Regions from separate parts of the Mycobacterium toneyamaense genome, predicted to be linked through region 3. Evidence: predicted binding sites of a transcription regulator. Region 3 holds the regulator's gene; each other region holds the start of a gene.
The links. Region 3 encodes LexA, which represses DNA repair genes until DNA is damaged. Its sites were predicted from a motif close to CGAACANNTGTTCG; they were not measured.

Region 1: the regulator LexA is predicted to act here: its motif matches at 3,117-3,130, upstream of ACZ5IQ_RS20205 (HNH endonuclease signature motif containing protein).
Region 2: the regulator LexA is predicted to act here: its motif matches at 1,713-1,726, upstream of ACZ5IQ_RS09175 (HNH endonuclease signature motif containing protein).
Region 4: the regulator LexA is predicted to act here: its motif matches at 2,568-2,581, upstream of ACZ5IQ_RS04470 (alpha-ketoglutarate-dependent dioxygenase AlkB).

Annotation. Positions count from the first base shown of each region.
Region 1 covers NZ_AP040333.1:4,191,273-4,199,200, reverse strand. Annotated here, with positions in the region: gene ACZ5IQ_RS20215 (hypothetical protein) at 1-435, shown strand, start outside; gene ACZ5IQ_RS20210 (cutinase family protein) at 439-1,251, opposite strand; gene ACZ5IQ_RS20205 (HNH endonuclease signature motif containing protein) at 1,560-2,966, opposite strand; gene ACZ5IQ_RS20200 (TetR/AcrR family transcriptional regulator) at 3,148-3,765, shown strand; gene ACZ5IQ_RS20195 (DoxX family protein) at 3,771-4,121, shown strand; gene ACZ5IQ_RS20190 (sulfite exporter TauE/SafE family protein) at 4,125-4,859, opposite strand; gene ACZ5IQ_RS20185 (cysteine hydrolase family protein) at 4,922-5,581, opposite strand; gene ACZ5IQ_RS20180 (aldehyde dehydrogenase family protein) at 5,716-7,170, shown strand; gene ACZ5IQ_RS20175 (acyl-CoA dehydrogenase) at 7,354-7,928, shown strand, end outside.
Region 2 covers NZ_AP040333.1:1,896,917-1,904,844, forward strand. Annotated here, with positions in the region: gene ACZ5IQ_RS09165 (threonine aldolase family protein) at 1-755, opposite strand, end outside; gene ACZ5IQ_RS09170 (carboxymuconolactone decarboxylase family protein) at 770-1,612, shown strand; gene ACZ5IQ_RS09175 (HNH endonuclease signature motif containing protein) at 1,731-3,128, shown strand; gene ACZ5IQ_RS09180 (acyl-CoA thioesterase) at 3,208-4,011, opposite strand; gene ACZ5IQ_RS09185 (SRPBCC family protein) at 4,135-4,617, shown strand; tRNA gene ACZ5IQ_RS09190 (tRNA-Ile) at 4,694-4,767, shown strand; gene ACZ5IQ_RS09195 (hypothetical protein) at 4,769-5,140, opposite strand; gene ACZ5IQ_RS09200 (FUSC family protein) at 5,307-7,388, shown strand; partial or broken gene ACZ5IQ_RS09205 (erythromycin esterase family protein) at 7,506-7,928, shown strand, end outside.
Region 3 covers NZ_AP040333.1:2,678,504-2,686,431, forward strand. Annotated here, with positions in the region: gene ACZ5IQ_RS12930 (acyl-CoA dehydrogenase family protein) at 1-301, shown strand, start outside; gene ACZ5IQ_RS12935 (LGFP repeat-containing protein) at 476-2,737, shown strand; gene lexA (transcriptional repressor LexA) at 2,804-3,493, opposite strand; gene ACZ5IQ_RS12945 (LysM peptidoglycan-binding domain-containing protein) at 3,745-4,218, shown strand; gene nrdR (transcriptional regulator NrdR) at 4,330-4,794, shown strand; gene ACZ5IQ_RS12955 (alpha/beta fold hydrolase) at 4,801-5,823, opposite strand; gene ACZ5IQ_RS12960 (proteasome assembly chaperone family protein) at 5,868-6,809, opposite strand; gene ACZ5IQ_RS12965 (trypsin-like serine peptidase) at 7,000-7,851, shown strand; gene sthA (Si-specific NAD(P)(+) transhydrogenase) at 7,848-7,928, opposite strand, start outside.
Region 4 covers NZ_AP040333.1:932,379-940,306, reverse strand. Annotated here, with positions in the region: gene rsmI (16S rRNA (cytidine(1402)-2'-O)-methyltransferase) at 73-930, opposite strand; gene ACZ5IQ_RS04475 (dolichyl-phosphate-mannose--protein mannosyltransferase) at 955-2,493, shown strand; gene ACZ5IQ_RS04470 (alpha-ketoglutarate-dependent dioxygenase AlkB) at 2,595-3,206, shown strand; gene ACZ5IQ_RS04465 (DUF5642 family protein) at 3,207-3,866, opposite strand; gene ACZ5IQ_RS04460 (DUF5642 family protein) at 3,877-4,551, opposite strand; gene ACZ5IQ_RS04455 (LpqN/LpqT family lipoprotein) at 4,700-5,392, shown strand; gene ACZ5IQ_RS04450 (shikimate 5-dehydrogenase) at 5,404-6,240, opposite strand; gene ACZ5IQ_RS04445 (GNAT family N-acetyltransferase) at 6,240-7,265, opposite strand; gene ACZ5IQ_RS04440 (type B 50S ribosomal protein L31) at 7,387-7,638, shown strand; gene ACZ5IQ_RS04435 (WhiB family transcriptional regulator) at 7,566-7,928, shown strand, end outside.

The DNA.
Region 1 (7,928 bases), 1.5 Mb from region 3:
CCCACGCTTGCGGCCGCAGCAGTGCTCACCGTCTGGCTGGAAACCCCGGCCCGGCTCGGCGTGACGATCCCGAATGTCGCGGTGCCGATCGTGTCCTGGCTGGGCGTGGGCAACGCGGTGTCGGTATTGCTGCCGGTTGCCGAAGTTCCGCTGGTGCAGCGGTGGGGCCAGCGTCGTGACCGGCGCCGTATCGCACTGTGGTTGTCGTCGCTGGCGTTGCCGTACGCCTTGTATTTCGTCGCCGACCCGGTCGGCGGCGTCGAACACCGTGAACTGTGGCGGTCGCTACCGAACGCCGTCGCCCACGTCTTCGGGCCCGTCCTCGGCCGCGACACGAAAAGTGCTGTGCACCTAGGTATCGCGGTTGTGGTGTGGCTCGCCGGGACGCTGTTTGCCGACTGGTGGGTGCGGCGCCGGGGCGTGCGGTTCCGCTGACCGCTACTGTGGTGGCGCTGTGTCCTGTGCGGTCTGCTCCGGGCCTGGGAGCCACGGCGCGCTTGCCGGCATGTGGGCCGGCGCCGCGGTGGTCGGCCGAGTCCCGGCAGGCGCGGGACCGCGGCCGGCCTGATCGGCGGCCTGCACCGTCGTCGATGACCATGGCGCGGGTCCCGCCAGTGCGTCGGCCGCCCACCCGGCCTGCAGTTGACTCACCGCGAAGTTGACACCCTGTGTGACCAATCCGCTGTCCTCGTAACTGTTGTGGGCATCGAAGCTCGACCCGTGCGCGTCGCACACGAGGTCGTTGGGTGCGCACAGATCGATGGTCTTGGGCTGGTAAACCGGGCCGACGGTGACCGAGGGGGAGCCGATGGCACGCATGAACCGTGGGGAGGGCTTGCCGAACAAGGCAACTGCTGCAACATGATCCGCCACGTCCGGTGGCATGGGAGCCGGCACCTCAGCGGCGGAGATTCCGTCAGGAATGGTGCCCGCGGTGACGAAGCCGGCAACCGCGGCGCCCTGCGAGAACCCGCCGAGCACCATCTTGGTCCGCGGACAGGCTGCCGCGGTCGTCACGATTTGCCTACGGGCATCGCGGATTCCGTCGACGGCGGTGGGGAAGTCGGTTGTCGCGGGATAGTCGACCGCATATACGTCAAGGGTTTTCGGGCTGATGGCGGTACGCAGTGAATTGATGAACGCCGTCCCGACCCCGCCAGGTCCCGGCGCTTCGTCGGTACCACGGGCGAAGACGACCTGGGCGTCGGGGCAGTCGGCTGCATGTGCTGCCAGTGGGAGCGCTGCGGACATCAATCCTGGTGGTAGCACCAGGATTGCGACCAGACTTCTGATTCGGCTTTTGCTTTTGCTTGGCCTCACCGGTCCATGCTGACACATCGGCATCTCGTCCGCGCGTTAGCTGAGCTCGGCGCGTTCAAATCGTGACATACCAAAAGTCCGTTATTGCGTTTCGGCGGTGACGAATTCGGCGATCGCGTTCCGTATCTGTTGCGGGCCAAGGCTTGCCGGCATCCGTCTGTGCAGGCAGCGTCCGCGGCGCGTGCGGTACTGCCGCCGTGGTTGGTCGGCGTGGGCTTCCGGCGTCGTTGGGTGCCGGGTCAGCTTGTGGGACTGTCGCTTTCACCGTCGTCACCATCTCCGCCCTTGGGTGGGTAGAGCGTCGGGTGGTGATACTGGTTCGTCCTGGGTTGGCCGACATCGAGCAGTGGTGGTGGGGTCCAGTGGGTGCGGCCGTCGGGGCCCATGGTGGTGGTCCAGCCGCCGGTGTCGACGAGGCGGTTGTCGCGGCCGCAGGCCAGGGTCATGGTGTCGACGTTGGTCAGGCCGTCATCGCGCCAGTTGGTGAGGTGATGGGCCTGGCTGCGGGAGGCGGGGGCGGTGCAGTTGGGGCGGGTGCAGCCGTGGTCGCGCCCGAACAGTGCGAGGCGTTGGGCGGTGCTGGCGGTGCGGGCTGCCCGGCCGAGATACAGGGGTTGGCCGGTGTGCTCGTCGAAGATGGCGAGGTAGTTGTCCGAGCCCTGGGCCGCCATCCGGATCAAATCCCTGATCGGGAGCTTGGTCCCGGTGTGCGTGAGCGCCACCCCGGCACGCTTCTCCAGGTCGGTGACGGTGCAGGTGCCGACCACCGCGACGGGGAACCCGTTGTGCACACCCGACGTCCCGGAGGCCAGCATCATCCGGCCCACGAACGTGAACGCGTCGTACTGGCGCTGAGCGAGGGTGCGGGTATCCGCGTCGATCTGCTCTTGAGTGGGTGTGCCGGAGTAGCAGGGCTGCGGATCGGCGGGGTCGCACATGCCGGGGGCGGCGTACTTGTCGAACAACACTTCCCAGTAGGCCCGCCCTTCGGGGTCGAGTTGGGCGGTGACGTCGGTGCGTCCGTCGGGCCGCTGCTTACCCATCACGAACGAGCGTTTCGGGTCGGGCTCGTTGTCGTCGGGTTCGGGCCCGTCCTGATCGAGCCGATACAACAAGTCCGCCGCGAATTTGCGGAGGTCTTCGGGGGTTTTGGCCCTCGCATCGGCCACCAGATCCGCCTCACACTGGGCGAGGGTGATCGGGTCGGCCGCCCACAGCGGCAGCTTGCCGAAGAACCAGGTGATCACCGCGATGTGCTCGGCATTGATCGCACCGTCAGCCAGGGCGGCGGCGACCAGTTCCCACACCGGACCAAGTGGCTCCCCGGTGATGGCCGAGCGCGGGCCCAAATTGTCCGTGTCGCGGACCCGGCGGCGGGCTTCTTCGCGGCTGATCCGCAACCGCACATGCAGGACTTCGGGCCAATCCTTGGCCCCGATCTCTTTGGCGGTGGCTTGGGTTTGGGCGGCGGCCAGGATCTGGTGATCGACGGCCTCGGCCGCACACTTAAGGGTTTCGCGGCGGGACTGCACCTCCAACAATGTCCGCACATCCAGGCCGGTGTAGTCCAGGGCTGCGAGCCGGGCCTGCGCAGCCTCGTAGGCGGCGTAGGCCTCCTCGACGGCGGCTGGATCGGTCATTCCCATGCATCGAACACTAGTTCGAAGGTCCGACAAGAAACCGCGGTTTGGGACGCCTGTGCCGAAAGTGACCAATGAGGTCAAATAGTTTGCCGGGCCAGATGATCCACCTCGTCGAGGTCGTATGCCAGGGCCTGTCGCCTGAGGTCGACTTGACGATCAGATGTCCGCACTGCATCATTTGAACATGTTCACTGAACACGTTCAATCCAGAGCGGCGGCGCGCGATGAGACTCGCGCGAAAGTGCTCTCGTCGGCCGAACGGCTCTTCCGGCAACAGGGTTTCGCCGCGACGACCGTCCGGCAGATCGCCACCGATGCCGGTGTCAGCACTGGCACGGTGATGGGGGTCGGCGATAAGGACGGGTTGCTCATCGAGGTGTTCGACGAGTGGATCGGCGCCGTGCACCGTGACCGTCAAAGTGGCGGGGGAACGCAGGATTCGTTGACCCCCGAGGGCGCGGTCGACGCCGTGATCGGATTGCTCGCACCGTTTCTCCGGTACTTCGCCGAGGATCCTGCGTTGTCTCGGCAGTACTCGTCGATCATCGTCCGCGGCACCCATGAGTCGGCGATCTTCCGCGACCTCGCCGTCGCACTCGTCGCCGAACTGCGGAATGTGCTGGCGTGCGCCGGCCTGCCCGATGCTGCTGCGGAGCGCGCGGCCCGGGTCGTCTACTTCGCCTACCTCGGCATCGTCATGACCGGTGGCAACCACGCCTCGGGTGGCGCGTCGGTGCCAGACCAGCTGCGCGACGTCGTCCGTTGCGTCATCCACGATTCAGTACAAGGAGATGAGCAGTGACCGGAATTCCGCACTACTGGTGGCCCACCGCGATCTTGGCGGCGGCGCTCTTCGGTGATGCCTTGATGTCGATCCGCCCGCCGCAATTCATCCGCGGATGTCTTGAGGGAGTGCGTCTTCCGGAGGATTGGTGGTGGGTGCTGATCGTCGTCAAGCTGCTCGCCGTGGCGGGACTGCTGGCCGGCCTGAAGTATCCCGGCATCGGGGTGGCGGCCAACGCCGGCGTGATCGTCTACTTCCTGTGCGCGGCCTATGCGCACTACCGCGCGAATTTTCTCAAGCAGGAATTCTGGCTCAATTGCCTTGGCATGCTTGGACTCTCGGTCGGCGCCTTCGTGCTGTCGTACGTGATATGACGGCTACCGGAGCATCATGACGGTGAACGCGATGACACTGACCACGACGATGCAGGCGCGTAAGGCGTTGGGGGGCAGGCGGCGTCCGATCTTCGCCCCGATGTAGCCGCCGATGGTCGAACCGACGGCCAGCAGCAGCGCCGGTAGCCACGCCACCTGGCCGACGACGATGAAGATGATGGCCGCGACCGAATTGACCAGTCCCACAGAGATGTTCTTCACACCGTTGAGGCGCTGCAGATCTTCTGACACGAACAATCCGAACAGGGCCATCATGATGATGCCTTGCGCCGCACCGAAATAGCCGCCGTACACCGCACACCCGAACACGCCCGCGTACAGCGGCGCGGCATGGTCAGTGGACCGCGGCGCGCTGCGTCGCGCATCGAGCGCGCGGCGCAACACGGGCTGCACCAGGACCAGTGCGCCGGCCAGCAGGATCAACCACGGTACGACCGCGGTGAATGCGCCGGGCGGCAGTTTGAGCAGCAACACCGCACCGACTATCGCTCCGGCCAGTGAGACCACGCCGAGCCGGAGGATGCGCGGGCCCTGGCCGCCGAGCTCGTGCCGGTAGCCGTAAGCGCCGGTGAAGTTGCCGGGCACCAGTCCCACGGAGTTCGACATGTTGGCGACCAGCGGTGGGTAACCGACGGCCATCAGTACAGGGAAGGTGATCAGGCTGCCGGAGCCGACCACGGCGTTGATCACTCCCGCGGCGATGCCGGCCAGTAGCACCGCGGTGATCGCGAGGGCGGTCAGGGGCGCGTCTTACTGTGCGGTCTCACCCCGTGAATTCTTCACTGGTGTTCCTGTGAGGTTTCAGCGGCCTGGAAGACCTGCTCGACGTCGGCGGTGGTCAGCGTCTCGACGCCGATGAGCGCCAGGTCGGCGAGCCGCTCGGGCGTCGCCTGCGAGGTGGCGTCGGTGACCAGCGCGGCGCGGAAGTCGCGCTCGGAGGCGTCGAACAGGGTGGCGCGCGGACAGTTGGGCAGGTTGCAGCCGGCCACCACGACAGTGTTGACGCCGAGGTCGCGCAGATGCTCTTCCAGCGCCGTGCGGTAGAACGCCGACCACCGTGGTTTGAACATGACGACCTCGCCCGCCGCCACGTGCTGGACGCCGCCCGCGAGTAGCGAGTCGTAGTCGAGGGGATGTGCCAGCAGTTCCCCGGGTACCGCGGCTCCGTCGGTGTGCGGGGCGGCGATCTGCTTCCCGGACTCGATGGCGGCCCGGCGTGGGGGGTCGGCATCGCTGCCGCCGGGGACGTACAGACGCACGATGTGCACGATCGGCCGGTGCGCCGCGCGGAACGCCGCGAGCAGCCGGGCCATCGCGGGCACCCGTTCGGCGGTGCCGTCGACTTGCGACGGGCCCGAGACGAAATCGTTCTGCACGTCGATCAGCACCAGGGCGCTGCGTGCCAGGTCAGGGGAGGTGTAGTCGTGGCCGGCAGACACAGCTGCGATCTTTCCAGACAACCTGCCGACGTGAGCCACTCTTGACGACCTGATCGCGGCAATGCTAAGCAACTGCACAGCATTTGTTGCGTGCCCACCCCGGGCGCGCACTCGCTGACGATGAGAGGCACGCGATGACGCTGCAGTCGGTCTTGGAGGACATCCAGAAGCGCCCGGGTACGGGTGAGCTCATCCCGATCATCGATCCGGTGAGCGAAGAGCAGATCGGCGAGTTCACCGATTGCGGACCCGAGTTCGTCGATGAGGCCGTCGCCCGCGCCAAGTCATCCTTCGAGGCCGGCGTGTGGTCTGGGCTGCCCGGCCGGGAACGCGCCAAGATCCTGTGGCGCATCGCCGACCTGATCGACGAGCACACCGCTGAGTTCGCGGCCATCGACTCGGCCAACACCGGCATGATGAAGATGCAGTCCGAGCTCGTCGTGCCGACGTGCGCCGAGTTCTTCCGCTACTACGCCGGCTGGTGTTCCAAGATCAACGGCACCGCCTACGACATCCGCACCAGCGGTATCGCCTCGGACGCCTACGTCGATCAGCACGGTTACACGCTGCGTGAGCCGTACGGTGTCGTCGGCCTGATCTTCCCGTGGAACGGCCCCATCTTCAACGCCTGCGCCAAGATCGCCCCGGCGCTGGCCGCGGGCTGCAGCAGCCTGGTGAAACCCGCTGAGGAGACTCCGCTTTCGGCGTTGCTGCTCGATCGCCTGATTCACGAGGCCGGCGTGCCCGAGGGTGTTGTCAACCTGATCACCGGCTACGGCCACACCGCGGGCGCCGCCATCACCGCGCATCCCGACGTCGAAAAGGTGGCCTTCACGGGTTCGACGGAAGTCGGCAAGGAGATCGTCAAGGCCTCGGCGGGCAACCTGAAGAAGGTCATGCTGGAGCTCGGTGGCAAGTCGCCGGTGCTGATCTTCGACGACGCCGAGCTGGACAAGGCCATCTTCGGCGCGGCCATGGGCATCTTCATCCACTCCGGGCAGGGATGCGTCTGCGGCTCAAGGATTTTCGTGCAGCGCGGCGTCTACGACCAGGTGGTCGAGGGCATCGCGAACGTCGCCAACTTCATGAAGTACGGCGGTCCGGAGGAAGAAGGCGTGATGAGCGGCCCGCTGATCAGTGCCAAACAGCTCAACCGGGTGTTGGGCTTCATCGATGAAGGCAGGAACGACGGCGTCGAGATCGTCGCCGGCGGCTACCGGCTGGACCGCAAGGGCTACTTCGTGCACCCGACCGTCCTGACCAACGTCGACCCCGGCATGCGCCTGTACCAGCAGGAGATCTTCGGGCCGGTGGTCAGCATCCTGCCGTTCGACACCGAAGACGAGGCCGTCGCCATGGCCAACGACACCAGCTACGGCCTGGCGGCCACCGCGTGGACCACCAACGTCAGCCGGGCGCACCGCATCGTCAAGCGCCTGCAGGCCGGCAGTGTTCAGGTCAACTGCCAGTTGGTCTTTGACCACGACCTGCCGTTCGGCGGCTACAAGCAGTCCGGCTGGGGCCAGGAGTTCGGTCGCGAAGGCCTCGAGGCCTACCTGAAGAACAAGAGCGTGATCGTCCAGTTGTAGCCGGCCCTGGGATTTGTGCACGTTTTTCCGCGCCGACCACGAAGAATCGTGCACAAATCCCCGGGGGACGCGGTGTGGTGGAGGTCACATGTGGGTGTGACCTCAGAACCTTCGGGTCCGTAACCGTAGGTTGGCGAGACTTACGGTTGCGTACCTCGTGGCGGGACGCGGATCCTGAGGTGCGTGAGCCACTACATCGCCAATCTGCGCGATATCGAATTCAATCTGTTCGAAGTGCTGCCGCTCGGCGCGGCCCTGGACGCGGGTGGCTACGGCGACCTCGATGCCGATACCGCGCGATCCATCCTCGACGAGGTCTCGAAGCTCGCCGAAGGCGTTGTCGCCGAGACGTTTGTCGAAGCCGACCGCAACCCGCCGGTGTTCCTGCCCGACGAGCACCGCATCACGGTGTCCGAGGAGCTGGCCAAGACCGTGCGGGTGGTCAAGGAAGCCGAATGGTGGCGCCTGGGCCTCGATGAGCGCGCCGGTGGGACGCCGGCGCCGGCGGCGCTGGTGTGGGCGACGCAGGAGATGCTCATCAGCGCGAACCCGTCGGCGACGTTCCTGTACGGCCTGGGGCCGGCAATGGCGCACACGCTGGCCGAGGTGGGTACCGAGGAGCAGCAGCACTGGGCGCGGACGGCCATGGACAAGGGCTGGGCGGGCACCATGGTGCTGACCGAGCCGGACGCCGGCTCCGATGTCGGGGCGGGACGGGCCAAGGCCATCGAACAGCCCGACGGCACCTGGCACATCGA
Region 2 (7,928 bases), 780 kb from region 3:
TGCAGCATGGCCTCGAACTGAGCCGAGATGAAGCGGTGCTTGCTGGCGAGGTGGCCGATCTGCTTCTGTACGAAGCGAATTCCCTCGAAATGTGCGGGCCGGCGGATCAGTACCGCGTCGCCGAACAGCATGCCGTTCTTGGTGCCGCCAACCGTGACGATGTCGGCGTCACCGATGGCTTCCTGTGGACTGATACCAAGGGCGGCAATGGCATTGGCGACCCGCGAGCCGTCCACGTGGACCAGCAGGTCGTGCTGGTGGGCGTAGTCGATGAACTCCGTCAGCGCGGCGGGCGACCAGACGCGGCCGTTCTCGGTCGACTGGGTGATGGTGACGATGCGCGGCTGCGAGTGGTGCACCTCGCCGCGGCGCGCAATGTGTCGATCGAGCTCCTTCGGTGAGATCAGGCCGTCATCGCTCGGTAGTGGTGTCAGTTGTGCCGCCGCGATTCGTACCGGCCCACCGGCTTCGTCGAGCAACGAGTGCGCGATATCGCTGCACAGAATTTCCTGCCAGGGCCGCACTGCCGAAGCCAGCGCGATGATGTTGGCCGCGGTGCCGGTCAGCGCGAACAGGACCTCGGCATCGGGGGCCCCGAAGGCCGCTCTGAGGGCCTGCGCTGCGCGTTCGGTGCCCGGGTCGGTGCCGTACGAGCTCACCGGGCCCTGGTTGGCGGCGACGATCGCCTCCAACACCCGTGGGTGAGCACCAGCAGCGTTGTCGGAGGCGAATGCGGCCGAGACGGTCGAACTCATGCGTCGATGGTCTCATCGCGGCAATAATCCGGGGTGTGGAGGAGCTACTGACGTCCCTGATCGCACTGTCGCCACCCGCCGATCGGCGGCTCAACGCGGCGATGCGGCAGACGTGTGCCGAGACCCTGGGCCTCGCGCCATTGCCCTATGAAGCAGTGTTCGGGCCCGTGTCCGACGCCGAGCCGCTGGTGGCTGAGTTCGCCGAGCAGTTCAGCACCGACGTGTCGGTGATTTCTGTGGCTCAGCGCGGAGAGCTCACTGCAGCGCTGGGCGCCAACAGTTTTCGCATCGTGGCGTTGATGTACGTCGCGGACTTCGTGCCGCGAGTGCGGGCCGGATTTGCGGCGCTCGGGCTGCCGCCGATCGCCGATCCCGACGGCTGGGACCACGACACTGACCCGGTGGACCTGCTGTTGAACCGCTTCGCAAGTTCGGTAGGGGCGCGTCGCGAACTCGATCCGGTGATGACCGAGGTGGTGCGACTGCGCGGCGCGGCCGCGCACAACTGCCGGCTGTGCAAGTCGCTGCGCGAGGGCACAGCATTGGATGCCGGCGGCAATGAGTCGCTGTACTCGGAGATCGAGCTGTACGAGTCGTCGACGCTGCTCGACGAGAGGCAGAAAGCCGCGCTGCGCTACGTCGACGCCCTGGTGTGGACGCCGTCGCGGATACCGGCCGACGTTGCCGCGGGCGTACGGGCGCACTTCTCCGACGCGGAGGCCACCGAGATCACCCTCGACGTGATGCGCAACGGCATCAACAAGATTGCCGTCGCGTTGGGTGGGGACGCGCCGCGGGTCAGCGAGGGCACCGAGCGCTATCTGCTCGGAGCCGACGGGCAGCCGGTGTTCTCCTAGGCGTTCTTCGGGAGCTCTCTGAAAAACTTTGGTCACTTTGTTTGCGCTGGTCACAGTGGGTAACTAGCGTCACATTCGCGGCGGCTTCTTGTCGGTGGTTCGAACTAATGTTCGATGTATGGGGTTGACCGATCCGGCTGTTGTCGAGGAGGCGTACGCCGCCTACGAAGCGGCGCACGCGCGGCTCGCGTCCCTGGATTACAGCGGTCTGGATGTGGCGACGTTGTTGGCGTTGAAGTCGCGCCGCGAGAGGTTGAGGTGTGCGGCCGAGGCGGTGGATCACCGGATCTTGGTTGCGGCGCAGTCTCAGGTCACGGCCCGAGAACTTGGCGCGAAAAACTGGGCCGAGGTGCTGCGTATCCGGCTGCGCCTGGACACCACCGAAGCCAACCGCCAGGTCCGCGACGCCCAGTATTTGGCGCCCCGCACCGGGCTGACCGGCGAACCGTTGCCGCCGCTGTGGGAGTTCGTCGCCGCCGCCCAGGCCGAAGGCGCGCTCAACACCGAGCACGTGAAAGTGATCGGCCAGTTCATCAACAAACTCCCCGGCTGGATCGACCCCGCCACCCGTGGGCAGTTCGAACAGTCCCTCGTTGCCGGGGCGCGGCACCAGACCCCCGAAGAACTGCGCGCCGCCGCCGAGGCGCTGCTGTACCTGCTCGATCAGGACGGGCCGCTGCCCGATGACGCCGAACGCGCCCGCAAACGCAGCTTCCGCATCGGCAAACAACAACCCGACGGCATGTCCAAAGTGGACGGCTGGCTCGACCCCGAAGCACGCGCCACCCTCGAAGCAGTCCACGACAAACTCGGCGCCCCCGGCATGTGCAACCCCGCCGACCCCACACCCTGCCAATCGGGCACCCCCACCCAGGCCCAGATCGACCACGACACCCGCAGCACCGACCAACGCAACCACGACGCCCTGGCCGCCATGGGCCGCATCGCCCTCGGCACCGACCTCGGCGACCACAACGGCCTACCTGTGGCCATCGCGGCCACCTGCACTGTCGCCGAATTGGAGCGCGGCACCGGCCACGCACTGACCCTCACCGGCAGCCGGTTACCGATCCGCGATCTCATCCGCATGGCTGCCCGCGGCGCCGACCACTACCTCGTCGTCTTTGACGACCACACCGAACAACCGCTGTACCTGGGCCGAGCGCGTCGCACCGCCACCGTCGCCCAACGCTTTGCCCTGTTCGCCCGCGACCTGGGCTGCACCAAACCCAACTGCACCGCCCCCGCCTCCCGCTGCCAGGCCCATCACGTCGACACCGACTGGCGCGATGATGGCCCCACCGACATCACCAACCTTGCCCTGGCCTGCGGCCGCGACAACCGCCTCGCCGACACCGGCGGCTGGACCACCACCATGGCCAACGGCCGCGCCCACTGGACCCCACCACCACTACTGGACGTCGGCCAACCCCGAACCAACCACTACTGGCATCCCACGCTCTACCCACCCGAGAGCGGCGATGATGACGGTGAAACAGACAGGCCCGCAAGCTAACTCGGCACCGCGCCACGGCATCCGATGCCGCGACGGCAGTGCCACGTGCGTCGCAACGAGTCGCTCGCCGGTGAGGACGTCAGCCCTTGAAGTAGACGACCTGGTGGGTGCTGGCGAGCAGCGCGCCGTCGCGGGCCCACGCATGCGCACTCTGGTCGAAGTATCCGTCCGAGAAGCGATTTGCGTGCGCACTGCCCAATACGTAGTCCCCGCCGATGCTTTCGAGCTCCTGCCCATTGGCGTGGAAGTACGTGGTGAGTGAGATGGTGCCGGCCGGGAAGAATCCGCCGCGCCGCAGGAAAACCCGGGGATAGAAGATGTCGGACATCGCGGCCAGGGCGGCGAAGTCGAGGCCGCGCTGGTTGGCGTCCCGCACCCACAGCGTCGTCCGCGAGGACTCACTGGGCTCGGCATCCTCTGCCGGGAAAGGGTTTTCGACGAAACGCATGTCGTACTGGCTGACCCATGGCAGGGGAGGGCCGCTGACTTCGAGTCCCTCGGGCCCGGGCGCACTCGGCATGCGTGACTCGTCGTCCGACCAGGTGTCGCGGCGGATGCCGAAAACCATGGTGGCCGTGGTCTTGATGTCGCCGTCCTGGCTGAGTTCGGCGATCCAGTGCTGGTTCGTCCGGTTGGTGCGGGCGGGCTTCAGTGCGATATCGAACTCGCCGTCGGCGATGGGTGCCGCGAAGTTGACCGTGAGTGCCAGCGGTTCACCGATGCGGTCGGGCCGCAGCTCGACTGCATGCAGCAGCGTCGCCGCAGTGATGCCGCCGAAGGGGCCGACCATGTTCGCCCAGTCCGGGTGCGTCTGCCCACGCATGCGCGTGTCATCGACGGGCTGTAGTTCCAGGGCTTGGTCGAACGGATGAGAGTCGGTCACGCTCCACATGATGCCTGGTGGCAGTGCGGTCAAAGAGACGCATCCGCTCAGGGCCGATCAGATGCCCGTTTACACAGAGCCACGATGACAAACGGCGCGGTGCGCAGTCTCGATAGATAGGCGGTGAATTCGCAGAGGAGATCAGTGATGGCTATCCAACACAGCCGCATACAGGTATCGCGTGTCGTGGACGCGAGTGCAGATCTCGTGTTCGCGTTTCTGACCACGCCGGACAACCATGTTGTGCTCGATGCGAGCGGCATGATCCTCAGTGCGGCCGACCATCGCCCCTTCAGCGAATTGGGTGCGGTGTTCGTGATGAACATGCGTGCGGGCAACCGCGTCGAGAACCACGTCATCTGTTACGAGCCCGACCGTGCTGTCGGATGGGCCCCCGCCGAACCCGGCCAGGAACCTGCGGGTCACACCTGGATATGGCGGCTCACGCCGATCGGACCGGAGCGGACACTTGTCACTGAGACATACGACTGGTCGGCATTCCGACACACCGACATGCTGGAGCACCTGCCGGTCATCGGCCGCGCGCAGATGGAAGAGTCGACGGAGCGGCTGGCGGAAGCGCTCTGCCGGCGTGGCATCTCTTAGACCGCAACGCCGATGGCAGCCCATGGGGTGCCCGCCCGTGGCGCCATGCGAACATGGTGGCCGCGATCTTCGCGATGGGGCGGTAGCTCAGTTGGTTAGAGCCGGGGACTCATAATCCCTTGGTCGCGGGTTCGAGCCCCGCCCGCCCTACTCAAAGCCGCTGGGACGGTGGACTCAACGACACCCGCCGCGTCACCCGTGCCGAACTGCCCCGACTATCCGTCGCTTCGACTTCGATCACGGCGATGACGGGTTCGCCTCGTTTCAGTGCGCGAGCGGCCTTGCGCTGCGCGACGGGAGGAATCTCGACAGCAAGCGTGGCTTTGCGCAAGGGCGGCAGGTTCAGCATGGCGGGCCGCAGATGCAGTGTCCGCGGCTGGCGCATCCGGCGCGGGACGTCGATCTCGCCGGTGGCGATGACATCGCAGGGCAGGCCGGCCGAGCGCACTTGCAGAACCACCGAATCGCCAAGTGGCTGATTGCGTTCGCCGCCGAGCCACAGCCGCACGTTCGGCAGCGTCATCCCGCCGACTTCTTCATCGCGACTTAGCCGCGATGCGATGGCAGCGCTGATCAACCTGCTGGTCAGCCCACCTTTGCGACGCGCCACGACGGTAACTTACGCCCGTTGGCAACGCTGCGAAGCCAGAACCGCGACGTCCACCGAGCTGGACATGCCACACAGGCTGATGCCGCAGAATTGGCCTGTGCAGGTAGCGGCGGTGGTGCGGAGAGCGAGTGTCCTCGGCGCTGCCGACCCCGGACGCATCCGGTTGCGCAGCGCGGCGGCGACCACCTTCTCGCTGCTGCTGGCGATCGGCGCGATGCTGGTGTTCACCCGTGCGGCCGGCCAGCCGGTGACGGTCGCGATGCTGGGCGCGGTGGTGGCGATGCAGGCCTCGGCCGCCGTGAAGGACCGAGACCAGCGCAGCCGCAACATCACGACGCTGCTGCTGTTCTTCCCGGCGATCGGCGCCATGGCCTTGGCCGCATTCCTGGTGCCCCACGGGAAGATCGTCGACGTCGGCTTCATCGCTGTTCTCTTCGCCGCGGTGTGGGTGCGGCGGTACGGCCCGCGCGGAAACGCGCTCGGGATGGTCGCCTTCATCTCGTACTTCTTCGTCATGTTCCTGCGGACCCCGGTGCATCAGATTCCGGTGTTGGCAGTGGCCGTTGCGGTGGGCATCGTGTCGTCACTGTTGGTGCACGTGCTGCTGTTTCCCGAACGGCCACGTGTCGAGGCACGTCGCCTCCTGTCGGCACTGCGTGCCGCGTCGCTTTCGACACTGGATGTCGCCACCCGGCGCGGCGAGGTGAGTGTTGAGGTCGCCCGGCACCAACTCGACCAACTCGGTGAGACGGCGCTGCTCATCGACGACTGGCTCGATCGGCACGAGGCCGCCAAATCACTGAGCGTCACCAGTAAGGACCTGGCGCTGCGGGTTTTCGAGGCGCAGATCATGCTGGAGCAGGCGGCGTCGTTCCTGTGGTGGCTGGACCAGGACGAGCCGTGGCCCGACGGCCTGGTTGATGCGGTCGCGGCGCTGCGGATCTGCCTGGACAACAACCCCACCGACGAACAGTTGCGGCAGGCCCGGCGGATGGGTGCCGCAGCGGCGGACAAGGCTGACCTTTCGACCTCGGCGGGCGTCGCGACCGTCACGGCGTACCGGGCGATGCAGGCGCACTTGGCAATTCACCACATCACCACCAACGCCCGCGGCATCAGCGACGACGATATCGCCGCCGCCGAGACCGACGGCGACGACGACCACGACACGCCTCAGGGGCTCAATCCCAGCACCAAGGCCGCGATTCAGGTCGCGGTGGCGACCAGTGCCGCAACGGTTCTGGGCAATCTGATCTCGCCCGATCGCGGATATTGGGCGGTGCTGACGGCCTTCCTGGTGTTCACGGGCGTCTCGACGCGCGGCGAGATCCTTTCGCGTGCCGGTCATCGCATCGTCGGCACCATCGCCGGGGTGGTGGCGGGCGTGCTGCTCGCCGCGGAGATCGGGCGGAACCCGGCGCTGCAGATCGTCGTCCTCGTGGTCTGCGTGTTCTTCGCGTTCTACCTGGCAACCGTCGCCTACTTCTGGTTGACCTTCTTCGTGACGGTCCTGCTGGCGATGTTGTATGGCCTCCTCGGCAATTTCAGTGCCCAGGTGCTAGAGGTGCGCATCGCGGAAACAGCAGTGGGAAGCCTGGTGGGTATCGCGTCCGCGTACTTCGTCTTCTCCACCAAGACCCGCGCCACGTTCGCCGAAAAGGTCACCGATTACCTCGACCAGATGGAGCGGGTGATCGACACCGCGGTGACGGCGGTACTGACCGCCGGCGATGCCGGCGATCTGGTTGTCGACACCCGCCGGATGGACAACTCGTTGAAGGCAGCCATCACTGCCGGCAAACCGCTCCAGATGGGCCCGGTTTCGGAACTGCGGCACGGGGTGCGGCGGCTGATGCGCGGATTGCAGGTCGCCAACCGTTCGGCGCATGCCCTGGCGCGTGCCGGGGTGACCGCGTCGCATGCCGGGCAGCCTCCCGATGGCGCCGACGACGCGTTGCATCAGGCCGCCGCACGCGCCGATGAAGCGATAGCGCGGGTGCGGAGACTGATCGCCGGCGAAGACGTCGGAGCTGAGAAGCGAAGCGACGCAGCCGTATTCGATGTCGGTCTACCGGAGATGCGGCCGGGCCCGGTGCGTGCGTCGGTGCGTGCGCTCAACATGCTGGATCGGGCGCTGACCGAGGTCACCAGCAGGGTCTGAGTCATGCGTAGGGCCTCCGAGAATCGGGGCTGCCGTTTACGCATCTGAAAGCGGGGAATGCCGGTCGATGAGAGGAGTCGATCGATGTCACTGCGAACCCTGGGCAGGCACGCGTCAGCGCACGTCATCCGCTCCGTCGCGATCGAGGCGCCCGACGGGGTACCGCCGGTGGACGTGCTGGAACAGCTGATCGGCGATGCGCGAATCGTCCTCATCGGGGAGGCGTCACACGGAACGCATGAGTTCTACGCCGCACGTGCCGCGATCACGCGGTGGCTCATCCGGCAGAAGGGATTCTGCGCCGTTGCGGCCGAGGCGGATTGGCCGGACTCCTACCGGGTGAACAGGTTCGTTCGTGGACTGGGCGACGATCGGTCCGCGGATCAGGCGCTGAGTGGGTTCGAACGATTTCCGGCCTGGATGTGGCGCAACATCGTGGTCCGGGATTTCGTCGATTGGCTGCGCCGCTGCAACACCGAATTCGCCGATCGCAGCGGCAGGCCGGCCGGTTTCTACGGCTTGGACCTCTACAGCATGCAC
Region 3 (7,928 bases):
CAGCCGATTCGTGTTGGCGGAACTGGCGACAGAGGCCACGGCGGTGCGAATCATGGTCGATGAGTTCATTCGCCTGCATCTCGATCGAAAGCTGACAATCGACCAGGCGGCGATGGCCAAATGGTATTCCACAGAGGCGCAGGTTCGCCTGGTCGACCGGTGTCTGCAGCTGCACGGCGGCTACGGCTATATGCGCGAATATCCCATTGCGCGGGCATTCCTGGACTCGCGCATCCAGACCATCTACGGCGGGACCACCGAGATCATGAAGGAGATCATCGGCCGCGGATTGGGCGTTTAACAAATTGCCGCGCGAATTTATTCGCATATCGAAGCGCGACACACTGGTGCGTCACCGCCCGATATCCCGCACGATGGGCATGAACTGAAGCAAAGTTGACAGAATCTCTCAATCAAGAGAGTTTGTCTGACGGAATTTTGTATCCGGAGTTTTGCCGACCGCGGGAGGAATTCGATGACCGGGCTGCGAACCCGTGGCGGATGGGCTGGTGTCGGGGCCCTTTCTGTCGCGGTGGCATTGCTCATGGCTCCGACGGCATACGCGACACCGGAAAGCGACGCCGACGCGGCGATATCCCACACGTGGGATGCCGCGGGCGGTGACACGGGTGAGCTGGGTGCCAAGGACGGTGACGTCTACCAGGTCGGCGCGGGCTTTGCGCAGAACTTCGCGGGCGGCAAGATCTATTTCAGCGAGGGCACCGGCGCCCATCTCATTTACGGCGCGATCCTCGACAAGTACCAGGCCTTGGGCGGCGCCGCGGACAGCGATCTCGGCTTCCCGACCATCGACGAGGGCGCGGGCAAGGCCACTGACAGCCGCAACAGCACCTTCAGTGCCGCTGACAAGCCGGTCATCTTCTGGACGCCCGACAACGGCGCCTGGGTGGTGCGCGGCGCCATCAACGCCGCCTGGGACAAGCTCGGCGGGTCGGCCGGCACCCTCGGCGTACCCACTGCCGACGAGTCCTGGAAGGGCGACGTCGTCACCCAGCCCTTCACCGGCGGTGAGGTGAGCTGGAACGCCAAGACCAAGGCGTTCACCACCACGCCGGCCGACCTGGCCGGCCAGCTGACCGGCCTCGACGTGCCGGGCGACGCGACGACGGCCATCGCCGCCGCACGACGGGCAGCCGGCGGGCCGCAGGGCACCCTCGGAGACGAGCAGGGTGCCCAGTACAAGGTCGGCGACGGCGTGGCACAGAACTTCGCCGGCGGCACCATCTTCTATTCACCGGCGACCGGTGCGCACGCGATCACCGGCGACGTACTGGCCAAATACCGCGCGGCCGGCGGCCCGCAGGGCGATCTCGGATTCCCGGCGAGCAACGAGACCGACGGCGGCATCTCGCCCACGAGCCGCATCGCCACGTTCGCCGCCGCCGACAACCCGGCGATCTTCTGGACGCCCGAGCACGGCGCGTTCGTCGTCCGCGGCGCGATGAACGCGGCGTGGGACAAGCTCGGTGGCGCGACCGGCAAGCTCGGCGCGCCGACCGCCGATCAGACCGTCAGCGGCGACGTCGTCAGCCAGAAGTTCACGGGCGGTTCGATCTCGTGGAACAAGTCCAGCCGTGCGTTCAGCACCGAGCCGGCAGAACTGGCGTCGCAACTGAGCGGCCTCCAGGTGCCCAGTGTCGATCTGCCGGGTGGCGTGACCTCGCAGGCCGATGAGTCCGGCAAGTGGTACCAGTTCCACTGGTGGTGGCTGCTGGCGATCATCCCGCTGTTGCTGGTGGTGGTCGGCATCGTGATCGCGGCACTGCTGCGGCGCCGGCGGAATGCCGGTCAGGACGCCATCGACGACCAGGACGCGTACGACTACGACGACCACGAGTTCGGCGACGGCGAGTACGGCGACCCGCAGTATGCCGATGGCGGCGCCGACAGCGAGTACGGCGACGAGTACGCGGCCGAGGACCAGCAGTTCGACAACCCGCACGGCGGCCCCGCGTTCCAGAGCAACCCTGATGTCATCGACACCGCGCCGACGGTGTACCCGGATTTCACGGCCGAACAGCCCACTGAAACGCCGGCCGAGACGGCCGAGGGTGAGCGGTCCGAGGAGGTGCCCGAGGCGCAGGCCGAAGCCGAGGCCCAGCCGGTGGACGCGGCCGAGCCCACCGAGCCGGAGCCGGAGCCGGACGCCGACGAATCCGCCGACGAGCCGACGACATCGGTGCAACTGCCCGACGCCCTGCGTCGCGGCGGTGCGGCGGCAGGCCTCACCGCGGCCGGGTTGGCGGGCTTCGCGGGCCTACGGCCCCGGGACCCCGGCGACCGCGTCTGGGCAGCGCCGGCCGACGGCCGCGACGCCGACGCCCAGGCCGGTGACGAGTGCGCGCCCGAGCCGCAAGAACAGGCCCCCGAGGTCGAGGCGGCTGAGACACCGGCAGCGGAACCGGCCACCGAGACGCCCGTGGACGAGCCTCCTGTGCACGAGCCGCCTGCGGTCGCGACACCGCCGGAGGAGACGGTGGTGGCCGGTCCCGCCAGCGGCAGACACCATGCGCTGGGGGCCGAGGAACCCGAGACCGCGCAGATGTCGTTCCGCGTGGCCACCGGTGCCGAGCCGCCCGAGGGCTATGACATCAAGGCCAATACGGAGTCGGGTTTGTACTGGGTGCCGGGGTCTCCCGGATATGCCGAGGCGCCTGTCCAAATCTGGTTTGCCAGTGAGGAATTCGCGGTCACCAACGGGTTCATCCGCGGCTGACCGGAGTCACGACTGAGCCCCGCTGCGAGCGACTGCAGCGGGGCTCATCTGTAGGTCTGGCCGGCGTCAGATCTTGCGGATGACGGTCACGACCTTGCCGAGTACGACCGCGTCGTTGCCCGGGATCGGATCGAACGCCGGGTTGTGCGGCATCAGCCACACCTGGCCCTTCGTGCGCTTGAAGGTCTTCACCGTGGCCTCGCCGTCGATCATCGCCGCGACGATGTCGCCGTTGTCGGCCACGTTCTGCTGCCGCACGACGACCCAGTCGCCGTCGCAGATCGCGGCGTCGATCATCGACTCGCCGACGACCTTCAGCAGGAACAACGAGCCCTCGCCCACGAGTTCGCGGGGGAGCGGGAAGACGTCTTCGACGGCCTCTTCGGCCAGGATCGGGCCACCGGCCGCGATCCGGCCGAGCACCGGGACGAAGGTCGGCTCGGGCAGCGCGTCCGAACCGGCGACATCGGTGGTGATGGTGGCTCCGGTCGAATCGTCCGCGCCGCGCACGTCCACCGCGCGCGGGCGGTTCGGGTCACGGCGCAGGTAGCCCTTCTTCTCCAATGTGCGCAGCTGGTGGGCCACCGACGATGTCGAGGTGAGACCGACGGCGTCACCGATCTCCCGGATGCTGGGCGGATAACCGCGCGTGGTGACCGAGGTGCGGATGACATCGAGGATGGTCCGCTGGCGCTCGGTGAGGCTGCTGGACCGTCCGCCTGCCTGGGTGTCCGGGGTATCGGTGCTGTCGCTCATGGAGACGAATCTAGCCCAGCGCACCCGATTCATCAAACATGTGTTCGAGATCGGGCGGCTCGGCGTGTCGCGGGCGTGATCCGGTGGTGACGTCGTGAAAGGGGTGGCGGAGTCGGGGTACGGAACTTGTCGGTGGGTGGTCGTATCGTTCGCAACAGTTCGATCACATGTTCTACCCTTCGAACATTTGGGCGATATAGTCGAACACAAGAGCGATCGAACCTATGTACGAACTCCTGAGAGGAACCGACATGACCGTCATCACCCGCGAATACCCGACCGACGTCGTCGTCCGCACCGTGCCTCGGCGTTCAGATGTCAACCGGCACCGCCAGGCCCGGCTGCGGCCGGCCGGCGCGCGTCCCTCGGGCGCGGCCTTCCGGCACCGGGGTACGGGCGTGCTGACGTCGCGTGCCTCGCACCGCCGCAATCCGATCACCCCGTTGACCACGGTGATGCTGGCCCTGGTCGCGGCCGGGATCACGGTGTGGCTGGGTCTGGTGGCGCAGTTCGGCGAAGCGGTCCAGCCGACTTCTTCGACGGCCTCCGTGCCCGCGCAGCTCGCGGTGGTCCGGGTGCAGACGGGGGAGTCGATCCAGCAGGTCGCGCGGCGGGTGGCGCCCGACGCGCCGGTCAGTGCCGTCGTCGACCGCATCAAGGAGCTGAACAAGCTCCCGTCGGTGGCCCTGAACGCCGGGCAGACGCTGATCGCGCCGGTCGGCTGAGGACAGTCCGTGCGCGCGTCGATCGGCACGGCGCCCGGCCGCGTCAGAGCGGCACGGGTAGGCTCGAGACCGTTCGAAACGGTCGATTGTCGGTGCGGCGAAGGAGCGGTGATGCACTGTCCGTTCTGCCGGCATCCGAACTCGCGTGTAGTCGATTCACGAGAAGCTGACGAAGGGCAGGCGATTCGGCGTCGCCGGTCATGCCCGGAGTGCGGTCGCCGGTTCACCACGGTGGAGACCGCAGTCGTCGCGGTGGTCAAACGCAGCGGCGTCACCGAACCGTTCAGCCGGGACAAGGTGATCAAGGGCGTACGGCGCGCCTGCCAGGGGCGGCAGGTCGACGACGATGCCCTGAACCAGTTGGCGCAGAAGGTCGAAGATGCGGTGCGGGCCACCGGATCTCCCGAAGTGCCGAGCCATGAGGTCGGGTTGGCGATCCTCGGTCCTCTGCGTGACCTCGATGAGGTCGCCTATCTGCGGTTCGCGTCGGTGTACCGCTCATTCTCGTCCGCGGAGGACTTCGAACGCGAAATCGAGGCGCTGCGGGCGCACCGCGGTGTGACGTCGTCGGGCTGACGGCAGCTAGGTCGCGCTGCGCTCGTCGGTCTCCATGGCGTCGAGAACCGCATACTTCGTATCTTGCGGGGCGTCGATGGACTTCGCGGTGACACCGGTCTGCAGGAGTCCGCGCAGCGCATCACGGTCGTAGACCGACGGCGCCGTCGTGTCGATGAATTCCTCGATGAGTTTCACGAACCGATCGGGGTCGTCGTGAAATGGGAAATGTCCTGAGTTGTCGAAGAACTCGAGCCGGGAGCCCGGCATCGCGGCGTGGGCGAGTTCTCCGTGGGCGGCCGGGATGACGGCATCCTGGGTGCCCCAAACCAATTGCACCGGAATGGCTTCGGTCAAATAACATCGGTCCAGCATCGTGACCACCTGGCCGCGCCAGTCGACCACTGCGCGCAGGGTCCGGGCGAAGGCGGATGAGGCCTTGGGTTCGGGCAGGTCGTTGAGGATGCGCAGCATGTTCGGCAGGTCGTGGCCCAGGCCGGTCGACCCGAGCAGCGCTCCGCCGAGACGCCCGGCGAGCTGAAGGGCGGGCAGTACCAACGGGATTCGCAACAGTGCCAGCGCTTCGGTGCCCAGCGGCAGCGCCGCGAGTCGCAGTGCGATGTTCACGTCGCGGGTGACACCGCCGGCACCCACCAGCACGAGGCGATCGACCAATTGCGGGAACTGATAGGCGAACTGCATGGCCACGCCGCCGCCCAGTGAATGGCCGATGACCGTCACGCGTTCGATGTCGAGCACGCTGAGCAGGTCCCGCATGCCGTTGGCGTACGCCGCCACCGAGTAGTCGGCGCGCGGCTTGTCGGACTGGCCGTGGCCCAGCAGGTCAGGGGCGATGACGGTGAACCGCTGGGCGAGGCGCGTCTGAACGGTTTCCCACGTGGTGGAGTTGTCGCCGATGCCGTGGATCAGCAGGATCGCCGGCCCCGAGCCCGCCACCCGGTACGCGCGGCGGTAACCATGGATGGTGCGGTACTCCAGCCGCGGCGTCACGTCGCGCACCGAGTGCAGGTTGGGCTTTCCATCGGACATCGTCCCAGCTCCTTCCCATGGTGTCGGCCAAGCCGACCGCGTGGTCAGTCGCCGACAGTGCCGTCGTCGCCGGCTTGGGGATCGGAGAATCCGTCACCGGACTGTTCGGCGAGGAACTGCTCGAACTGTGCGCCGAGTTCGTCGCCGCTGGGTAGTTCCTCGTCACGTGCCAGCAACGACCGATTTTCCTGAGCAGCGACGAACGAATCGTACTGTTGTTCCAGTGCACTGACCACTTGAGCGACTTCGGCGCTGGCCTCCACCTGCTCGCTGATCTTGGCGTACACCTCGGCGCCCGCCTCCGACAGCGCGTGCAGCGGAATCTGCAGCGACGCGATCCGGGAGACCTCACCCAGCAGCGCCTCGGCGGCGGGCGGATACGCGGTCTGCGCTAGGTAGTGCGGCACATGCACGGTGAAGCCGAGGGCTTCGTGGCCGTGCTGAATCATCCGGTACTCCAACAGGTTCGACACGCTGGCCGGAACCTGTACCTCGCCAACCCACGGCGTGTGATCGGCGATCAGCTCCTTGTTGCCGGCGTGTGCCGTCATGGTGACGGGGCGGGTGTGCGGGACCGCCATCGGGATGGCGCCCAGCCCGATGATCTGCCGGACCCCGAGCCGCTCGGACAGCAGCCGCACCGCCGTGATGAAACGTTCCCAGCGCAGATCCGGCTCCATCCCGGCCAGCAGCAGGAACGGCGTCCCGGCGGTGTCGTGCAGCGCGTACAGGTTCAGTTCGGGATCGTCGTACTTGGTGAAGTGGTCGGTGGTGAACGTCATCAGCGGCCGGCGTGACCGGTAGTCCAGCAGTTCGTCGATGGCGAACGACGCGACCAGTTCGGTGTCGAGCGTGTTCTTCAGGTGCTCGGCGGCCAGCCGGATGGCGTGACCGGCATCGGAGAAGCCTTCGAGGGCGTGCACCATCACCGGTCCGCGGCCGTCGGCGGCGGACAACTGGGGCGCGGGGAATTCCAGCTCGTACATACCGCTCTGCTCGGGCTGATACTGCTGGCCCCGGCTGTTGTCGGGCCGCTGGCCGCTCGCGTTGCGCGCGTTCCCGTCGTGCTCGCTCACCTTCACACTCCTTGCCGTCGTGCGTTCACATCTCGCCGGATGTGTCTCCTACAAGTGTCGCGCATTCTTGTGTTGTTCCCGGTGTCGGCCCGCAGTACGCATGGTGCACCAGGTGCTGCTCGTGCCGTCGGTATCGGGCAAGATCGGACAGATGCTTCGCACCCGACTGGCCGTGAGCGCATTCGCCGCGCTGCTGGCCACCGCGTGCAGCCCGCCTGCGATCAAGGCCGATCCCCGTGCCGGCGACCCCGGTACGGTCGCCGCCGGCGCGGCCGTGGTCCCGGGACCCCGGCCCGATCCGCGCGTCGGAGCGGTGTTCCTGGGCAGCGATTCCGTGCACACCTGCAGTGGCGCGGTCCTCGACTCGCTGGCCGGGAATCTGATCATCACGGCCGCACACTGCCTGGACGCGGCGTTCGACGCGACGTTCGCGCCCGGTTACCGCGGCGGTGTGCCCGGCGACTTCTGGCACATCGATGCGGTGTACCTGGACCCGCGCTGGGTTCGCAGCCAGGACCCGGCCGCCGACTACGCGATCGCCCGCGTCAGCCACGGCGGCGCGGCCACGACCGAGACGCTGGAACGTCACGCCGGCGGCGGCTTCGTGCTCGGCGCCGCACCGGGCCCCGACGTTCCGATCACGGTGACGGGATACCCGCTCGGTGACGGCGGGGACCAGGTCAGCTGTAGTGCGCCGACATCACGCCCCGACCGCGGGTTCCCGGCGCTGCGCTGCCCGGGCCTGGTCGACGGCACCAGCGGCTCGCCGTGGGTGTCGGCGACCGAGGTCAGGGGAGTGGTCGGCGGCCTGCAGGGCGGTGGCTGCAGCGGCAACGACGTGTCGTACTCGTCACCCTTCGATGTGCAGATCCAGCTGCTGTATCAGCGAGCCCAGGAGGGCGGTCCCGCGGACCGCGCCACCGGCGCCCCTGACGACGGCTGCAGCGCCTAGCGTCTGAACTGGTTCAGCGCCCGCAGCTTGTTCATCACGTCGAGCGCGGCGACCTTGTAGGCCTCCGAGAAGGTCGG
Region 4 (7,928 bases), 1.7 Mb from region 3:
GGCGCATCCCAGGCCCGCACCGGCCGGACAGTCGACCCACAGAAAACGTCAGCAGAGCCTTTTTCAACACTTTTATGTCTCACGGGCCTTCAGGACCGCGTCGTAGAGCTCGCGCCGGGACGGCGCACCGGGGTTCTCGGCGATCACTTGCGCGCAGGCATCTTTGACGCGCGCGCCGTCGTCGACCAGTTCCTGAACCAGCGCGACCAAGCTGTCGATGTCCGCCACCGGCGTCGCCCCCGCCAGCACCACGGTGATCTCGCCGAGCACGCCGTCGGCGGCCCACTCGGCCAGTTCCGCGAGGCTGCCCCGGCGAATTTCCTCGTGGGTCTTGGTCAGCTCACGGCACACCACTGCGCGCCGGTCCGGCCCCAGCACGGTCACCGCCTCGGTCAGGGTCTCGGCCAGCCGGCGCGGTGACTCGAAGAACACACACGTCCGGCGCTCGCTCGCGAAGCCGGCCAGCCACGCCGCCCGGCCCTTGCGCGGCGCGAAACCCTCGAAGCAGAACCGGTCCGACGCCAGCCCGGACACCGCCAGCGCCGTCGTCACCGCCGACGGGCCCGGCAGACACGACACCGGCAGCCCGGCCTCGGCGCACGCCGCCACCAGCCGGTACCCCGGATCGCTGATCAGCGGCATGCCGGCATCGCTGACCACCAGCACGGTCTCCCCGGCGGCAATCGATTCGACAAGCCCCGCGACCCGGGATGCCTCGTTCTGATCGAAGAAACTCACGACGCGCCCGGCGGGCCGGACATCCAGCGACGCGGCCAGCGCGCGCACCCGCCGGGTGTCCTCGGCGGCGATCACATCGGCGGTGCCGAGCGCCTCGATGAGGCGGGCCGAGGCGTCACCGGGCTGGCCCAATGGAGTCGCCGCGAGCAGCAGCCGACCAGCGCCAGCGAGCGGACCAAGTGCTGATGTCACACGGGACAGCCTAAGCTCGCTGACGTGACCGCCCCCGCCCTCGACGCCTCCGACGCCGAGCGCGAGGTCCCCGTGATCAGTCCGGCGCCACTGACGCCTGCCGCCGATTTCGGCCCGACCGACCGGCTGCGTGGCTGGACCATGACCGCGGTGATCACCGCGCTGGCCGTCATCACCCGGTTCCTGAACCTGGGCTCGCCGACCGACGCGGGCACCCCGATCTTCGATGAGAAGCACTACGCGCCGCAGGCCTGGCAGGTGCTGCACAACAACGGCGTCGAGGACAACCCCGGCTACGGCCTGGTGGTGCACCCGCCGGTCGCCAAACAGCTGATGGCCATCGGCGAGTGGATCTTCGGATACAACGGCGTCGGCTGGCGGTTCTCCGGCGCGGTGTGCGGCGTCATCCTGGTGCTGCTGGTGGCGCGGATCGTGCGGCGCATGACGCGCTCGACGCTGCTGGGCGGCATCGCCGGGCTGCTGATCATCGCCGACGGCGTCAGCTTCGTCTCGGCCCGCACCGCGCTGCTCGACGTCTATCAGGCGGTGTTCATCGTGGCGGCGTTCGGCGCCCTCATCGTGGACCGCGACCAGGTACGCGCCCGGATGCACGTCGCGATGACCGAAGGCCGGATCAACGAGACGGTGTGGGGCCCGCGGCTCGGCGTGCGGTGGTGGCGATTCGGCGCCGGCGTGCTGCTGGGGCTCGCGCTGGCGGTCAAGTGGTCGGGCCTCTACTACATGGTGTTCTTCGGCCTGCTGACCGTCGCATTCGACGTCGCGGCCAGGCGCGCCTACCGCGTACAGCGGCCCTGGCTGGGGACGCTGCGCCGCGACGTCGCGCCCGGGATGTGGGCGTTGACGCTGGTCCCAGTCGGGGTGTACCTGGCGTCGTACGCGCCGTGGTTCGCGTCGGAGACCGCGATCGACCGGCACATGGAGGGCCGGAACATCGGCGACGGACCGTTCGCGACGCTGCGCTCGCTCTGGTACTACACGCACGACGTCTACCGCTTCCATTCCGGGCTGACCAATGCCGCGGGCAACCACCACCCCTGGGAATCCAAGCCGTGGACGTGGCCGATGTCGCTGCGGCCGGTCCTCTACGCCATCGACAACAACAACGTGCCGGGCTGCGGCGCACAGTCGTGCGTCAAGGCCGTCATGCTGGCCGGCACGCCGGCGATGTGGTTCATCGCGGTGCCGGTGCTGGCCTGGGCGGTGTGGCGGACGTTCGTCAAACGCGACTGGCGGTATGCCGCCGCGCTGACCGGCTACGCCGCGGGTTACCTGCCGTGGTTCGCCGACATCGACCGGCAGATGTACTTCTTCTACGCAACGCCGATGGCGCCGTTCCTGATCATCCTGATCACGCTGATCCTCGGCGACATCTTGTATCCGAGATCGACGGAACCGGAACGACGAACACTCGGGCTGCTGGTCGTGTGCTTCTACGTGGCGCTGGTGATCACCAACTTCGCCTGGATGTACCCGATCCTGACCGGTCTGCCGATCTCGCCGGCCACCTGGAACCTGGAGATCGTGCTCCCGTCCTGGCGTTGACCCTGCGTCTGGGGCGCAAGAGCGCGAGTGGCGAACGCCGCCACCGCGGAGTCAACGGAACGGTTCCGACACATCGAACGCCTGTGCGATAAGATTGCGGGGTGTCCTTGGCGGTTCAGGGTTCGCTGTTCGACCATGCCGAACGGCGCTGGCTCGGTGACGGCGCCTGGGTCGACGTCCGCGCCGGCTGGCTGACGGGCGCCGACACGCTTTTCGACGAGCTGCTGACCGCCATCCCCTGGCGTGCCGAGCAGCGCCAGATGTACGACAGGGTGCTCGACGTGCCGCGGCTCGTCAGCTTCCACGACCTGGCGCAGGACCGGGCGCCGCATCCCGGGCTGGCCCGACTGCGGGTGCGGCTCAACGACGCCTACGCCCACGAGCTCGGCGAGCCGTTCACCACCGTGGGCCTATGCCTCTATCGGGACGGCAACGACAGCGTCGCCTGGCACGGCGACACCATCGGGCGCAGCAGCACCGAGGACACCATGGTCGCGGTGCTGAGCCTCGGCGCGACAAGGGTTTTCGCGCTGCGTCCCCGCACCACGGGCGCAGACGGCAGACGCACCAGCGTCCGGCTGCCGCAGGGGCACGGCGACCTGCTCGTCATGGGCGGGTCGTGCCAGCGCACCTGGGAGCACGCGGTGCCCAAGACCGCCCGTCCCACGGGGCCGCGGATCAGCATCCAGTTCCGGCCGCGCAACGTGCGGTGACTACTGGCCCCGCACCGCGGTGACCGACTTGGTCAGCAGCTCCGTGGCCTTCTGCGTGTTCACCGGGACGACGGGCTTGTCCGGCTCGACGAGCGAGTTGGCGGTGACGATCACCAGGAATCTGCCGAAACCGCCGACGTAGTTGTAGAGCTGACCGGCAGCCGGCTTGCCGGCCGCCACCGTCTCGAGAATGCGGTGGGTGCCCAGCGTCTTCACGCCGTCGATGGGCGGGGCGGGCACCTCTTCGACGAGGCCCCGCACCCCGGCGCCGGAGAAGGCGACCTTCTTGCAGCCGTCGCCCGGATCGGCCGGCGCGATCGGTTCGGACGTCTCCACTGCCAGGATGACGAACCGGTTGCCCTGCCCTTCCGCGGTGACGGCGGTCATGTTGCCCTTGGCACCTGGGGAGACGGCCATGCCGGAGGCGAACTTCGCGCAGTCCGGCGGCTCGAACTTCAGGCCCGGCGGCAGTGTCTGCGGCGCGAACGCGCGTGGGTCGATGCCCGTCGGCGCGACGGTCTTGACCTGGTAGTCCGGCCCGAAAGTGCCCTTCAGATCAAGGATTTTGGTGATGTCAGGGTCGGCGGCCACCACCTGGGAATGGGACGTGCACGCCGCCACCAGACCGGCGGAGGCCACCGCGAGCACCGTTCTGCGCATTGTGGCGAATCTACCGGGCGATCCCGTCGGCGGCCGGGATGCCCCGCACCGACCGCACCGCCGCGTCCAACAATGTCGCCGGGAGCTGCGCGGGCAGCGGCGGCGCGACGGCACCCGGGTCGGTCACCAGGGTGATCGAAACCGCCAGTGCGTCCACGTAGGCGATCAGTGTCGTTGCCTGTGAATGGGTTTGCGCGCCGTTTTCGACGCTCGTGGTGATGTGGGCCGTCAGGCCCAGCGTGCGGGCGTCGGCGACCTGGGGCGCGTCGGTGAGGTCGACGGCGGCGCGCGCCCGGTTGGTGCTCAACGTCCAGCTCTGGCAGTCGCCGACGAGCTCGGGCGCCGGGGCGACGGCCGGCGCCGCGATCGCGTACACGATGCCACCGGGTCCCGATGCCGACCAGCCGCGAACCCCGTCAGCCGGTGCGGCCAACAGCGCCGCGCAGTCCGGCGGGTCGGCGGCCGACTCCGCGGACATGCCCCAGAAGGTTATCGGGGCGGCGGGCGCGGGCAACGCCCCGAACTCGTAGCCCTGCAAATCTTTGGGGAGGTGCTGACGCATCTGGCCGATCGCGGCGGCGTCGGCCGGTTTCGCGGCCGCCGGGGTGGTGGGCCGCGTGGGCGGGGTCATCGACCCGCACGCGGCGCACAGCAGAACCACTGCCGACCACGCGAGTGCGCGCATTTGCTGTTGATAGCACGGCGAACGCGCCGACCCCTGCCGATGCCCGGCGCCACGCCGACACGACTTTTGCGGATGCGGCGTTGCACCGGAAGCTGACCCAAGCGGCTTCGTCCGCCCCGTAGTCTGCAACCGACGACAGGAGACGGAAATGTTGCCGATGAGGGTTGCCGGCGTTGCGCTGGCCGTGACTGTGACTGCGCTGGGCGCAAGTGCCTGCAACTCGGATTCGAAGCCGGCGTCGTCGTCGACGTCCAGCAGCGCCTCGAGCACCAGCGCCGCGGCGGCACCGACCTCCGCGGCACCGAGCGCACCCGCGGTTCCGAAGAAGACCATCCGGGACTACCTGCACGAGAAGAACATCACCGAGCAGCAGCTGCACCCGGGCGATCCCGGTGCCCCGATGCTGACCATGCCGCTCCCCCAGGGCTGGGTGGACGCCGGTCCGCTGACGCCGAAATGGGCCTGGAGCGCAAGCAAATTCGATGACCCGGCCATGAAGGCCGACCCGCCGACCATCATCGTGCTGATCTCGAAGTTGCCCGGCGCCAATGCCGACGAGGTGTTGCAGTACGCGCCCGGCGAGCTGCAGAACCTGCACAACTGGCAGGACGCCGGCACCAACTGCGAGGCCATGCTCGCCGGTTTCAAGGCCTGTCAGGTCGGTGGCATGTACACGCAGGACGGCAAGGACCGGCTGATGGCCCAGAAGACGGCGGCCATCCCGACCAAGGACGGCGTGATCGTGCTGCAGATCAACGCCAGCGGCACCAAGGAGACCATCGCACCGCTGATGGATGCGACGTCGTCGATCGACAAGTCGATGAAGATCACCGTGCCCTGAGGTGCCTGAGCTCAGGCGCGGGAGAACGCCGATGCCGCGGCCACCTGCTCGGCGGTCGGCCGCACCCCGGTATACCGTTCGAACTGTTCGGCGGCCTGCAGGGCGATGACCTCGGCGCCCGTGATCACCGGCACCCCGGCCGCGCGCGCCGCGCGGACCAGCGGGGTTTCCGACGGCAGTGCGACCACGTCGAACACGGTGCGCGCCTTGGCAATAACGTCCGGATCGAAGGACAGGTCGTCGGCTTCGGCGCCACCGGCCATCCCGATCGGGGTGACGTTGACGACGATGTCCGCGCCGCCTGACGCGTCGGCCGCGTAGCGGTACCCGAGCCGGTCGGCCAGCCGGCCGCCGGTGTCCGGGTTGCGCGCCACGATGGTGCCCGCCTCGAATCCCTTGTCCCGGAACGCCGCCGCCACCGCGCTGGCCATGCCGCCGCTACCGCGGATGAGCAACGAGGCGGCCGGGTCCAGGCGGTACTCGTCGATGAGCCGGGCGATGGCCAGGTAGTCGGTGTTGCAGGCCGTCAGCCGGCCGGCGTCGTTGACGATGGTGTTGACCGAATTGATCACGCGCGCCGACTCTTCCAGCTCGTCGACGAGCGCGATGACGTCTTCTTTGAACGGCATGGACACCGAGCAGCCGCGGATGCCCAGGGCCCGGACCCCGCCGATCGCCGCGGCGATGTCGGTCGTGGTGAAGGCCTTGTAGACGAAGTCGAGGCCCAGCTCGTCGTAGAGGCAGTTGTGGAAGCGCGTACCGATGTTGCTGGGCCGGGCCGCCAGCGAGATGCACACCGCGGTGTCCTTGTTCAGCAGCGGGCGCCGCGAGTACAGCGATTCCGTCATCAGCCGACCGCCTTGATCACTTGCTGCGCCAACAGGTGGATTTCGCGATACTGCTTGTGCGACAACGACAATTGGTCCGGTTTCGGGACGTCGAATTCGGTGACGATCATGTTGCGGTCGTCGCGCTCCCAGGTGGCGCCGTAATGCTCGAGGATCTTGCGCATCGGGAAGTTGTCGGACAGCACGCGCGCGGCGAACCGCTCGATGCCCGAACCCCGGGCCGCAGGTACCAGCGCGTCCATCAGAAAGGTGCCGATGCCCCGGCCCTGATAGTCATCACCGACCATGAAGGCCACCTCGGCGACCGTCGGATTCTCATGCAGCCGAACGAATCTCGCGTCGGCGACCATCGGCCCGTCCGGCCCGTCGACGCCGTCGGTCAACACCCAGACGAAGTGGTCGACGTAGTCGACCTCGAAAAGGTAGGCCATCAGCGCCGGACTGGGCTGGTAGGCCGTCTGGAACCGGCGGTAGATGGTCTCGGTCGAAAAATGGACGGGCCCCTGACGCACCCGCGGGTTGTCGCCCGGCAGCACGGGCCGCAGGTACATCTGACTGCCGTCGCTCAGCTTCACCGGAAGCGGCGTGATGAACTCCGCGAGCCGCTGCCGCGCCGTGCGCACCAGCCGCTCGGCCATACAGGGCACGTCGAGCATGGCGGTCAGCGCGTCATGTCCGCCGATCCACCCGGCCAGTGGCTCGGTGACCAGCACCGTGGCGTTGCGCGTGCCGCCGCGCAACAGGGCGATCTCACCGACGATCAGGCCCGGGCCGATGTTGTGGACGACCAGTTCGCCGTCGGGAGCGGTGTGCGTCACCCGGACGCTGCCGGCGCTGATCAGGATGAACGACGACGCGACTTCGCCCTGCGTCATCAGAACCTTGCCCGGTTCGGCCGTCAGCGGACGCAGCAGGGGCGCCAGCCGGTCGAGGTCCTCCCGACGGCAGCTCGCGAAAAACCCCAACGAAGCCAGTTCATCCGTCGTTGCTTCCGGCACGCAGGAAACGTTACCGGCGGACGGCATGCCGCGTGGGGCCGTTGAGACCGCACCCTATTGAAAACTGTTTTCGACAAGCCCTCGGGCGTCGGGTATCGTCGGCCAGGTCTTAATGAAAACGATTTTCACTTGGTCGACGGAGGTTCCCATGAAGGCCGGCATTCACCCCGACTACCACCACGTCGTCTTCCAGGACGCCACCACGGGGCGCACGTTCCTGACCCGCTCCACCGCCACGAGCTCGCGGACCATCGAATGGCAGACCGCCGACGGGGTTCACACCTACCCGCTGATCGTGGTCGACGTCACCTCGGACTCACACCCGGTGTGGACCGGCAAGCGGCAAATCCTGGACACCGCGGGCCGCGTCGAGAAGTTCAACCGCAAGTACGGACGCTGACCTTGGCGCGGGAATCCCCTTGCCACGGCGATACATTCACTTCCCCCTCGAGCCCGTCCCGCACCACCCGGCACCGGCCGCGCCCCGGGTCCCACACCCGGGGTGCGGCCACCACCGCAATCTGGGACTGGCAGTTGCACGCCCGTTGCCGTGGGCTGCCGGCCGAGGTGTTCTACACCGGTGACGACGATCGTGGCGCCCGGCGGGTCGCCCACGAAGAGCGCGCCAAACAAATCTGTCAGCACTGTCCGGTACTGCGCGCCTGCCTCGGCCACGCCCTGGAAGCCGAT